Regions from separate parts of the Staphylococcus haemolyticus genome, predicted to be linked through region 1. Evidence: riboswitches for the same ligand, from Rfam matches in the RefSeq annotation. Region 1 holds a riboswitch; the other holds the start of a gene.

Region 1 (5,494 bases):
AATGATGGAATAAATTTGAACTATTTTCGTAACTCATTTAATATCAATCCACGAATCAACACTTCTTCTGGAAAAGCCTCATATAATACTGCGAAAAGACAATTAAATAAAAACATTGCCCAAATATGTATATCCGTACTTACGCTCACATTTTGCATTAAACCTGTACTAATACCTATTACTAATACGATAAATGTAATTAAAAATGGTAGTGCCAATGCTATGATTAAATCTCACTTATTACTATACCCTTTTAATTTAATTTCTTTTAAAATGTCTGGGTTCTTTGAGTGAATGTACTTTAATGTTATCAATGTCCCAACGGTAAATATAACTCCACTTATCAGTTGACCAATAGGTTACGCTAGACCATGATTCATAGCGAGCCCACCTAATTCTCCTGCAACTTCCAATATAGCAATTGTGAGAATCATATAAGTTAAAATCTTATAAATACTAAATTGCCTTACCTTCATAAATCATTATCTCCTTCAAGTTAAATTTTTATGAGTGCAATTTAAGGCTAACATACTAAAGCACAAAGCTTAATAACTGCTTTGTGCTTAGTTTATTTATATGGATTTCATTACCTTTTCTACAAGACTATTCACTTTTTTATTTACAGATTGCTTATTACTTCGGTTGAGTTGATCAATATAAAATTTTTTTATATTAGAAATACCAACTAAATTTAGTGGATACTTCAATACTCTATAACCTAGATTCAAATTTAATAAATTAAACCATTCACTTCCACCAATTGTATATATAACTATTGCTTTTTTATCTTTCCATAAACCGTTTTTATAATATTGTTTATTTTTGAAACTAAAAGCCTCATTAGGCCAAAATGTCATATCAATAAATCCTTTAAGCAACATTGGCATGTTTAACCAATATAGAGGATAAATGAATATTAATGTATCACTTTGATTAATAATATTTATAAATTTATTTTGCTTATCTGTTAATTCATGTTTATATCCTTTTTCTAAAATAAGTATGTCTTCTTTAATAAGTTGTAGATTGAAAATATACTTCTCTTTATTTTCCAATTTTTGAGTTAATAATTTAAAAATTCCATAACATGTCCCTGATTGATTTCCAGCGTATATAATACTAATCATACTCTTTAACTCCTGCTAACATATTCAAAATTTCTGTTTTATTTTCCTCAAATTTCATGTCTTGTGAGAGCTCCTTAACTTGTTCCAATCTATTCAATATATTAATTTGTTCATTAATACTTCTTTTATAATCCTTAATAATTCGATCTAAGTACTTAGTAGATTGGATGTTACACTCTTTTGAAGTAGGCTTGTTAAATAAATTTACAATATACTTTATTTCTTCTAGGCTTAAGTTTAATCGTTTCAAATCTTTGATAAGTTTCAATGTTGTATAGACAGTCTGATTAAATTCCCTATAATTATTTTGATTTCTAGAAATGTTAATCAAGCCTTTTTCTTCATAATAACGAATCATTGATTTAGATATATTAAGCTTTTTGGAAACTTCATCTATTTGCATTTTTTCATCCCCTTCCTATGTTATTTAAAAGTTATCATTAAACTATACTTGAAGGTCAATAAAAAAAGAGACTAAATTAGTCTCTCAAATTAATTCTCTGCACACTTTTCATTGCAACTAAAATTATTGCTATTACGAATAATACTATTGCTATGAGTGAAGATGTATTACCGTATGCGCCACCGGTTAGGAGTATGTTTTTAACTTTAATAATATATTGAATTACGCCGTAGTCATCGTTATGCGTTGCGATATGGACAAAGTCTGACAGGTTCCAGCACATATGCATAAAAACACTTGGCCAAATTGAGTTAAATTTATACGCCGTCATACCGTACAATATACCAGCGACCGTGCCACTTACGACTAATAATATTAGACTAACACCAGACATCCCTCCATTAAACAAATGGACTAAAGCGAATAATACTGATGTAACAATGATGGCAAAGGTAATATTCTCTTTCTTTTCAATGTAGCCCATTAATAAGCCTCGTACTGTTAATTCTTCAGCTATAGGTGCACATACTCCACCTAAAACAATAATTTCAAATAACATTTCTAAATATTCTATTACAGTATCAGCTTTCGTTATTTCAAAATGACCTGGAATAAAGACACAATAAATGATGATATTTATAATCGGAATCAGTAAGCCAACTGATAGATAACTTAGACTAAACTTAAGTGTGTTAATACGATAGTCACTTAATTTCTCTTTAAATCCTTTATTAATTAAAAGTTTAATGAATAAAAAGGTAAGTCCCACATAGGTGATACCATGTAAGATTGTTTCAAAAGATTTCAAATCTAACAAATGCCATAGTAAAGCAATATTTTGCGCAATGACTGTTAATACAAACGTCAAAATAATGACACCAATCATTTTTAAATACTTAATTATTAAGCTCATCATGTACCTCCCAAGTTGAGTTAGGAGACCTCACTATTAACTTGTAAAGATTTGTGTTATTGTACCGCACACGATAACTACCAAAATTAATACGAACCACCACTTTTGAGATAAGAAATCCCAAAAATTTAAATGTTCAGGATATGATTGTGATTCTTCTCTTTTATAAGGATGAGACGTTTGCCCTGTTAATAATTCGTCTGTGGAAATGTCAAAACGTTGCGCTAATTGCACAATCATTTGCGCATTCGGTTCAATCGTACCCTGTTCCCATTTGGAAACGGTTTGGCGTGTCGTGTGTAATTCAGTAGCTAATTGATCTTGAGTTAGATCATTCTCTTTACGATGTTTCCTAATCTGTTCAGCAAGTTTCATAGTTATGGTCACCTCTCTTCTAACTTAGCAAGTTCATTTGTCACTTTCCGCATACAAAATGGCGCGTTCCCTTTAATTTCGCTAACATTTTGTTTCCAAAACTTAGCATATCATGTTAACTATATTTTTATCAGTCAATTTTCTACTATACAAATTTATGCTATGTTATTAATAGATAAAAAAATCACTAGGGGTGCATTTAATATGCTGAGAGAAAGTAAAAAACTTTCAACCCTTGAACCTGTTGGTTAGTACCAGCGTAGGAAAGTGAAATACATATACTGCTATTTCTTTCAAATTCACTTTTTTACGAAAAAATTGTCTGTTGGAGGAATTTTTTTATGGAAAAATTAATTGTTGGTTTAGCATGGTTTTTAAACCCTGATCACTTACCTTTAATTTTAGGTATTGAAAAAGGCTGGTTTAAAGAAGAAGCGTTAGAAATTGAAATGATTGAACCAGAAAAACACTTCGATGCATTGGAAGAAATCGAAAATAATTCAATGGATATTGCAATTACTGAACCTATTCATTTAGTTGAAGATAAAGCAACTAATCAAAATGTGGTAGGTTTTGCCAGATATCTACACACTAATGGCGGTGTTATGTATAACAAAGATAAAGGAATAAAGACACCTAAAGATTTAGTTGGCAAACGTCTTCAATATCCTGGAGCCCCTGACCTAGGAGGTATTGCTATTGCCAAAACAATGATTGAAGCTAATGGTGTAACATACAAAGAGGGAGATATAACACCAGTTAATAATAATTTTTATCATACTGACGCACTATTAAATGATAAAGCAGATGCTGCCACACTTATATTTGAAAACTTTGAGATTCTCGAAGCAAAAAGTAAAGGTTTAAATGTAGATTATTTTGCATTAAAAGATTATAACGTGCCAGACTTTTGCCAGTTAATTTTTATTACAACTCCTAATAAATTAAAAGAGGATAAAGGAAAAATTAAAAAATTCCTTAAAGTCATTAAAAAAGCAATTCAATTTATTAATACTCATCTCGAAGAAGCAGTCGATGTTTATGCTAAATATACTCAAACGGATGTAAGTAATCAATTAAATAAAGACACAATCATTGCAACTACCAAATGTTTTACTAATGATTTATCTATGAGCCCAGAATTTTATGATGACTTACAATTATGGCTTAAGGAAAATGGCAAAATTGAAACAACTATAGATGCTAAAGAATACTTTAATAACCATTTATTATTTAACAGAACCTCTAAATAATAATGATAAGAGCACACTAAATTTCAGATTAGCGTGCTCTTAATTTATATATTATTTCTCAGATTTCGAAGTTTTGCGTTTTCTAATAAATGCTAACCCTAAACCACCAAGTAACACTGACCATAACGTTGTATTTGTTTCAGTTTGACCTGATTTTGGCAGTTCTTTTTTTACGTTATCAGACGAAGTATTTGCATGGTTTGACTTATCAGATACTACACTTCCATGGTTAGTTGTCACTGCGTGATGACTTGAAGATTTTGTGCTTACCACACTCAAGTTATGAGTGTTAGAATTTACTGTTAGCTTATCACGGCTTTCTTCTTGATGATTTGCATGGGCACTATGATTAATATTGTGTGAAGCACCTTTACTCTCTACTTCTTCATGTGATTGTGCACTTGTATCATTGTTATCTTCTTTATCTGAGATAACCTCGTCGCTATCATCTTCAAAAATGTCACCGTCGACTTCATAAGGTGGTTCTAAGCCCTCATCATTTCCATTAGTGTCATCAGAAGAATGGTTGTCTTCATCATTACTTGAAGTATCGTCACCATTATCAGGTTGTTCTCCATTATCTACATCATGATCTGTATTTGAACCCTCATTTTCAGAAGGTGGGTTAGGCGTTGTATCGTCATCATTAGACTCCCCGTTGGTATTTCCCGGGTTATCACTATCTTCTCCATCATCACTTTCTTGATCACCTGTTAAATCTTCTAATTCCCAAGCAGATGTTGTGCCAGACAATTCGAATGACGCGATTAACATTGGTTTACCGTTAGGACTCTCTTCAGCACTTTCAAAAGTAATGCCCTCAGGTGAAATATCTTTATTATCTAGGTCGTATAAATATTTCACAAAATACGGTTCATTAGGATTTGTAATATCATAAATCATAATACCACCAACACGTTCTAGACCGACAAATGCATATGAATGACTACCTACTTTACCAACGACCACATTTTCAGCTTCTGGACCTTTATCATCACTTCGGTCATCTACTTTAATATCATCGGCTGATTCATAATTAGCATTAAAGCGTTCAGGTAATAAATCTAAGACGCGTTGCTCAATATCGCTACCACTGTCATAAATCATTTCTAAATCGGAAGCTCTTAAGATAGAGAATGAACGACCACCATAAGATACAAGCGCATTGTATTTACCATCTGCATCTTTAAACGCATGCGATGTCGTAACTTTCAAACGACCCAATTGTTCGTCATCAAACAAGCCATTATCCACCATATCATCTAGTTCTGCTTGCGTGTAACCTTGATAATAACGTGCATCCAATTGAATATCATCCTTCAATTTCTTCACACGTTTTTCTTCAGAATAACCCTCATAATCTTGAGAATCTCCTTCGTTCGCAATCAATAAATAGGTTTCGCCATTGTAGTCATACGTATCG
Region 2 (5,494 bases), 680 kb from region 1:
ATAGTCACATCCGGCTAAAAAGACCATTACCCCTAATAACAAAGGTAGTAACGCTTTCTTCTTCATTTTTACACCTCTATTGATATATTCACATAGGGATTATTTTATCATAGTAACCGTGTACTAGAAAACAAAAAAAGAAAAATTTTATTATTTATTTGAAATAACTTTTCATTTTAGTAACAGTCTTGTCAATATTATGACTACGTGCAATCGCTGAAATAACTGAAACACCATCTGCACCATTTTGAGCAATAGGTTCAATATTGTCTTCTGTTATGCCTCCAATTGCTACCATTGGTAACGAAGGATTGATGTTCTTTAATGTAGCAATCATTGATGGACCTACTGGTGCGTTAGCATCATTTTTAGAGATTGTTGCAAACATAGGTCCAACTCCAATATAATCAACATGTTCCAAATCCGAATGATAATATTCTTTCTCATTTCCAATGCTAAGCCCAATGATTTTATCTTTGAAGCGTTCAGCAAAAGACTTCACATTTTCATCATCTTGCCCTACATGAATACCGTCTGCATTTATTTTCTCAGCTAAATCAACGTCGTCATTTACAATAAATGGTACTTGATAGTCATGACATAGTTTTAATAAATCAATTGCTAAATGTTCTTTCTCAACACCATCTAATGATGTTGGCCCCTTTTCACGGAATTGAAAAAGGGTAATTCCAGCTTCTAAAGCTTGTTTTAGTATTTCTCTAATATCTTTTCCTTCTGGAACATCTTGCGTACCGCAAATAAAATAAACGTTTAATGATGATGAATTAAACATATTATTCAACCTCTTGTCTTTTGACTTGTTGTTGGTAAGTATTAAAATCAATGTTATACATTTGATCTAACAGTTTGGGTAAAAATGTACCTGGTCCATTCACTTGTTGATCCTTTTCAGCAATTTCAGCAGCAATATTATAAATGCTCACTGCTTCTTCTAACACTTGTAGTGTTGGATTTTCTTCTCTAAATAAGAAACTCGCTACAATACCACCGAGTAAACATCCAGCACCAGTAATTTTAGCTAATAAAGGTGACCCATTAGATAACTTGACAACTTTGCCACCTTGGACAACAACATCATCTTTACCTGTTAACACGATGGCTGTATTCAATTCCTCATGGGCTCTCTTAGCTATTTCAACAACATCTAAGTCAGTTTTACCATCTGTACCTTTCATCGTTGTAGTCGCATCTACTAACGTTAAAATTTCTGAGGCATTTCCTTTAATTACTGATACTTTCACTTCTGATAAGAATTTTTGGCAAAATGCTTTACGATATGAAGATGCACCAACTGCCACTGGATCAAATACAATCGGTGTTCCTTGTTGATTCGCAATTTTACCAATTTCCAATATGTCTTGTTCATTTGCTTTAGTCATCGTGCCAATATTAATAAGTAATGCACCAGCGACTTTATAAAATTCCTTCGCTTCTTCAGGTGCTTCACTCATTGCTGGGCTCGCGCCGATACTGAGTAAACCATTGGCTGTAAAATTCTTCACGACATCATTTGTATAACATACAACTAGAGGGTTCTCTTGTCTCAAACGTTCTAAGTTATTCATCATCTAAACCTACTTTCTTCATATAAGCAAAATGGTTCACCGGCCCTCTACCTTGACCAATCTCTGGCGTATATTGAATACTTAATGAAATAAATTTCTTAGCTTTTTTTACCGCTTCATAGATTGATTTACCTTTTGCAAGTTCTGCAGTAATTACCGCTGAAAATGTACATCCGGTGCCGTGAGTATGTTTTGTATCAAAGCGTTGATCTTCAAAAGTATATACATCATCCTTAGTAAACAAGAAATCTTTGGCATTGTTTAAATCAGCAGAATGCCCACCTTTTATTACGACGCCTTTACTACCTATCTCGTTAATAAATATGTTACCAGCTTTTCGTATATTTTCTTCAGTGTCTATTTTGATACCAGTAATTTCCTCTGCTTCAGGAATATTAGGCGTGACGACATCTGCTAAAGGTAGTAATGTATTCTGTAAATGTTTCTTAGTATCATCATCCATAAGTGAATCACCACTTTTAGCAAGCATAACTGGATCAATAACGTATGGAATATCTGAATGCTGTTTCAAATAATGTTGGATTAACTCCATTGTTTCATGAGTTGCAATCATGCCTGTCTTAATAGCATGTGGTAATTCATCATTAAAGACACTGTCTAATTGTTCTTGTACCCAACTTATCTCAAGATTATGGATGTGTTGAACGCCTTTCGTGTTTTGCGCAACAATACTTGTAATCGCTGCCATACCGTAGACGCCACAGGCATGAAATGATTTTAAATCGGCCATTACACCAGCGCCACCTGATGGATCAGTTCCTGCAATTGTTAAAGCAATTTTGGGTTTATGCATTTTTGTCGCCTCCGAAGTTCCACTGTTCATTAATATAAGCCATATTAAAGAAATTACGTTCATGTATAGTACTTTGTAAGAAACTTTCTTTAATATCTTTTTTCTCTTGTTCTGTACAATTTGCTGTTAATTCATCTAATAAATTGTCAAATACTTCGATTAATGGTCGCATTTCTGTGCTATAGAAATCAAACCATTTCGATGTTACTGAATCTCTATTTAGATTTTGATCATCTAATGCCATTTTAGCTACTACTTCATATACATAAGGACAAGGTGCCATTGCAGCTATAGTATACGCAGCATTTTCATGTGCATATGCGTGATAATACATATGTTTAATATAATGATCTCCACTAGGTGGCCATACTTTTTCTTTAACAATTTCTTCATAAGGTTCGTTGATATAATCTGCTAGGATTTCATGTGCCTCAACCTCACCATCAAGCATAAATTCAATTTGTTCAACTAAAAATTTAACATCCTTCATTGATGGCGCTTTTGGGATAAGAAGTGCATATAAATTTGTAAATTCTTTCAAATATGATGCATCTGCTCTTAAATATTGACGTACTGCTTGAGCATCTAAATCCCCTTTTAATAGGTCTTGTATAAAACCATCATTATAAATTTCTTCAATAATAGGTTGCGCAGCCTCTTTAATCTCAGTTGAAAATGTCATATTAATCCTCCTTAAAATTAAAAAATGCTACATTTCAACGTAGAAATGTAGCTATCATTCAATAAAGAGAACGTAACATTTACATAACTACTTTCCTACGTTGGTACTAACCAAATCAGGTTATAAGGGTCTGAATTAATCATCTCAGCCATTTACTATGGCTCCCCTAGTAGCATTAATTTATTAATTTAACAATATCAAAATGACTGCGTTTTATCAAACAAAACAAAAAAGAGTGGAACAAAATTCACTGTTCCACTCTTACTTTAAAATAATTAAATTACTATATTATGCAGTTACCCATTGTGAAGCGCCTGCAGTGTTATATAATTTAACTGCTGCAGCATCTTGTACGTCTTCAGGAGCTTGTGCTGGTGAAACACCTTTATATTCATCAGGAGCTACTGAATCCCAAGTAGATTGTAAGAATTGATATTTACCTGCTGCACCTGAACTTGGGTTGATAGCAGTAATGTCGCCACCAGATTCACGTTGTGCAATTTGTTGTAAATGACTGTTAACATTTACAGAAGAACCACTTGAAGCATTGTTATTTGAAGAACTTGAGTTAGAAGTTGTAGCTTCAGTTTGTGGTTGTTGTGTTTGTTCAGTTTGAGGTGCTTGTTGAGTTTGAGTTGGTTGAGCTTGACTAGATTGTTGTTGTGAACCAACTTGTTCAGCTGAAGTTTGATTAGAAACAGTTGAAGCTTGTGCACTTACATCTTGTTGTTGAGAAGCTTGACCTGATTGTGCATAGTTCCAGCTCCAATTAGTACCATCTGATTCAAAATGGTAAGTGAAACCTTCATAATCAAAAGTTACATTGTAAGCACCTTCTTGGATAGGGCTATCATTTAATGATTGATCGTTTGATTGAGCTAATTGAGCTAATTCTGCTTTATTTACTTGAGCTTCGCTCGCATCTGCGTGTCCAGCGTTGCCAGCAACTACTCCTAAACCTACTGCTAATGATGAAGCAATAATTGTCTTTTTCATAATATATATATCCTCCTAAGAATGTTTGTGTCTTAATTAATTTTACAAGTAACACTTTAACATCCATAAAATCATAGTAGGTTACAGTGAAATAAAAAAAGACAGGACTTTTTTACATAGAAATTACATTAGTAAAACCATAATTATTTCAATTGCAAACTATCATGACAGTTTTGAATAGGTAAATAAACATCTTTTCTTTGTAATATTTATGAAATCTTTCAGATAATTAAATGGATAATTTAATAGCCTCCCTTATAAAATTCTTTATATAAGAGAGGCCATGAGTATAATTAAAAGAAGTTTTTATAGTAAAAAGGGATGGAGTTATTAGAACATTAGTTAACATCAATCACTTCAAGGTGATCAAAGGAATAAGCGTCTTCATCATATGAGGTGTTAGGAAGAATATTATCATTTTTAGATTTAGGGGACATAAATTTAATTGTTTCAACATATAATTCAGTCACAAAGTGCGTTTGGCCATCTTTATCGTACTTACGAGATCTCATTTGTCCTGTAATACCAACTAAAGTGCCTTGGTCTGTATATGATTCTATATTTGTTGCTGTTTTACCAAATGCCTTACAAAAAATATAATCACAAGCTATTTCATTATTTTCATCTTTATAATTACGTTCAGTTGCAACACAGAACGTAGCTATTTTCACCTCCTCGTTTTCAAATATTTGTGCCTTTTTGGTCAATCGACCTACTATCACAATTTTATTTAGCATGTGTCACCTCCTTCTATAACTATATTATTCATTTATAATTTAAGCGTCAAAATTCTATTTTTAATATTTTTATTCCTCTTAATACACAAAGTTTGATATATTTAAAGAAAATAATTGTAAAACTCATATTAGATTATTAATAATTTCATTTTTTGCATAATTTAAATTTTTTTGGGGATGTGATGAAGTGAAGACATTTAAAGCTGTACGTTTTCAAATCGTAAACGAAAATGGTGGAATAACTGAATTCGAGTTAGAAGATGGTGTAATCATTAATAAAGAAAATAGTGGCACAGGTTGGCTCTTAGAGGTTGTCATTTCAAATGCACATTATGAGACAATGAAAAAATATTATGATGATCAAACTTTATTGGACATTAGAGTCGTGATAACGCGTCCTTCAAATGATCCCGCTTTATTTGATGCCACAATTAAAAGCATTTCTGAATTCGAAACAACAATGTCAATAGTATTTGACTGCCATATTTATACTTTACGTCAAGTATATGCAGAGAGTTTATTAGAACAGTTGATAGATGAAGGTCTTTCTGGTGAAGAGTTAAAAATAACATTCAATCGAATGATGCAATCAAAACCAAAACTTAAAGAAGAAAAATTTGAGAGAGAATAAAAATGAGGCTGAGACAAAATTAAATGTCTCAGCCTACTTTATCATTTT

The links. Region 1 has a riboswitch for thiamine pyrophosphate ahead of EQ029_RS00865 (ABC transporter substrate-binding protein). Riboswitches for the same ligand answer to the same signal wherever they lie in the genome.
Positions count from the first base shown of each region.
Region 2: another riboswitch for thiamine pyrophosphate. It lies ahead of tenA (thiaminase II); the one in region 1 lies ahead of EQ029_RS00865 (ABC transporter substrate-binding protein).

Region 1 is NZ_CP035291.1:190,039-195,532, reverse strand. Features, by position in the region: gene EQ029_RS12495 (hypothetical protein) at 21-218, opposite strand; gene EQ029_RS00885 (NAD(P)H-dependent oxidoreductase) at 573-1,127, opposite strand; gene EQ029_RS00880 (MerR family transcriptional regulator) at 1,120-1,530, opposite strand; gene EQ029_RS00875 (CPBP family intramembrane glutamic endopeptidase) at 1,607-2,443, opposite strand; gene EQ029_RS00870 (helix-turn-helix domain-containing protein) at 2,480-2,818, opposite strand; TPP riboswitch at 2,998-3,101, shown strand; gene EQ029_RS00865 (ABC transporter substrate-binding protein) at 3,160-4,071, shown strand; gene EQ029_RS00860 (choice-of-anchor I family protein) at 4,123-5,494, opposite strand, start outside.
Region 2 is NZ_CP035291.1:871,272-876,765, reverse strand. Features, by position in the region: gene yidC (membrane protein insertase YidC) at 1-66, opposite strand, end outside; gene thiE (thiamine phosphate synthase) at 155-793, opposite strand; gene thiM (hydroxyethylthiazole kinase) at 795-1,586, opposite strand; gene thiD (bifunctional hydroxymethylpyrimidine kinase/phosphomethylpyrimidine kinase) at 1,579-2,400, opposite strand; gene tenA (thiaminase II) at 2,393-3,082, opposite strand; TPP riboswitch at 3,158-3,260, opposite strand; gene EQ029_RS04150 (transglycosylase family protein) at 3,371-4,078, opposite strand; gene EQ029_RS04145 (single-stranded DNA-binding protein) at 4,417-4,815, opposite strand; gene EQ029_RS04140 (YwpF-like family protein) at 5,003-5,446, shown strand.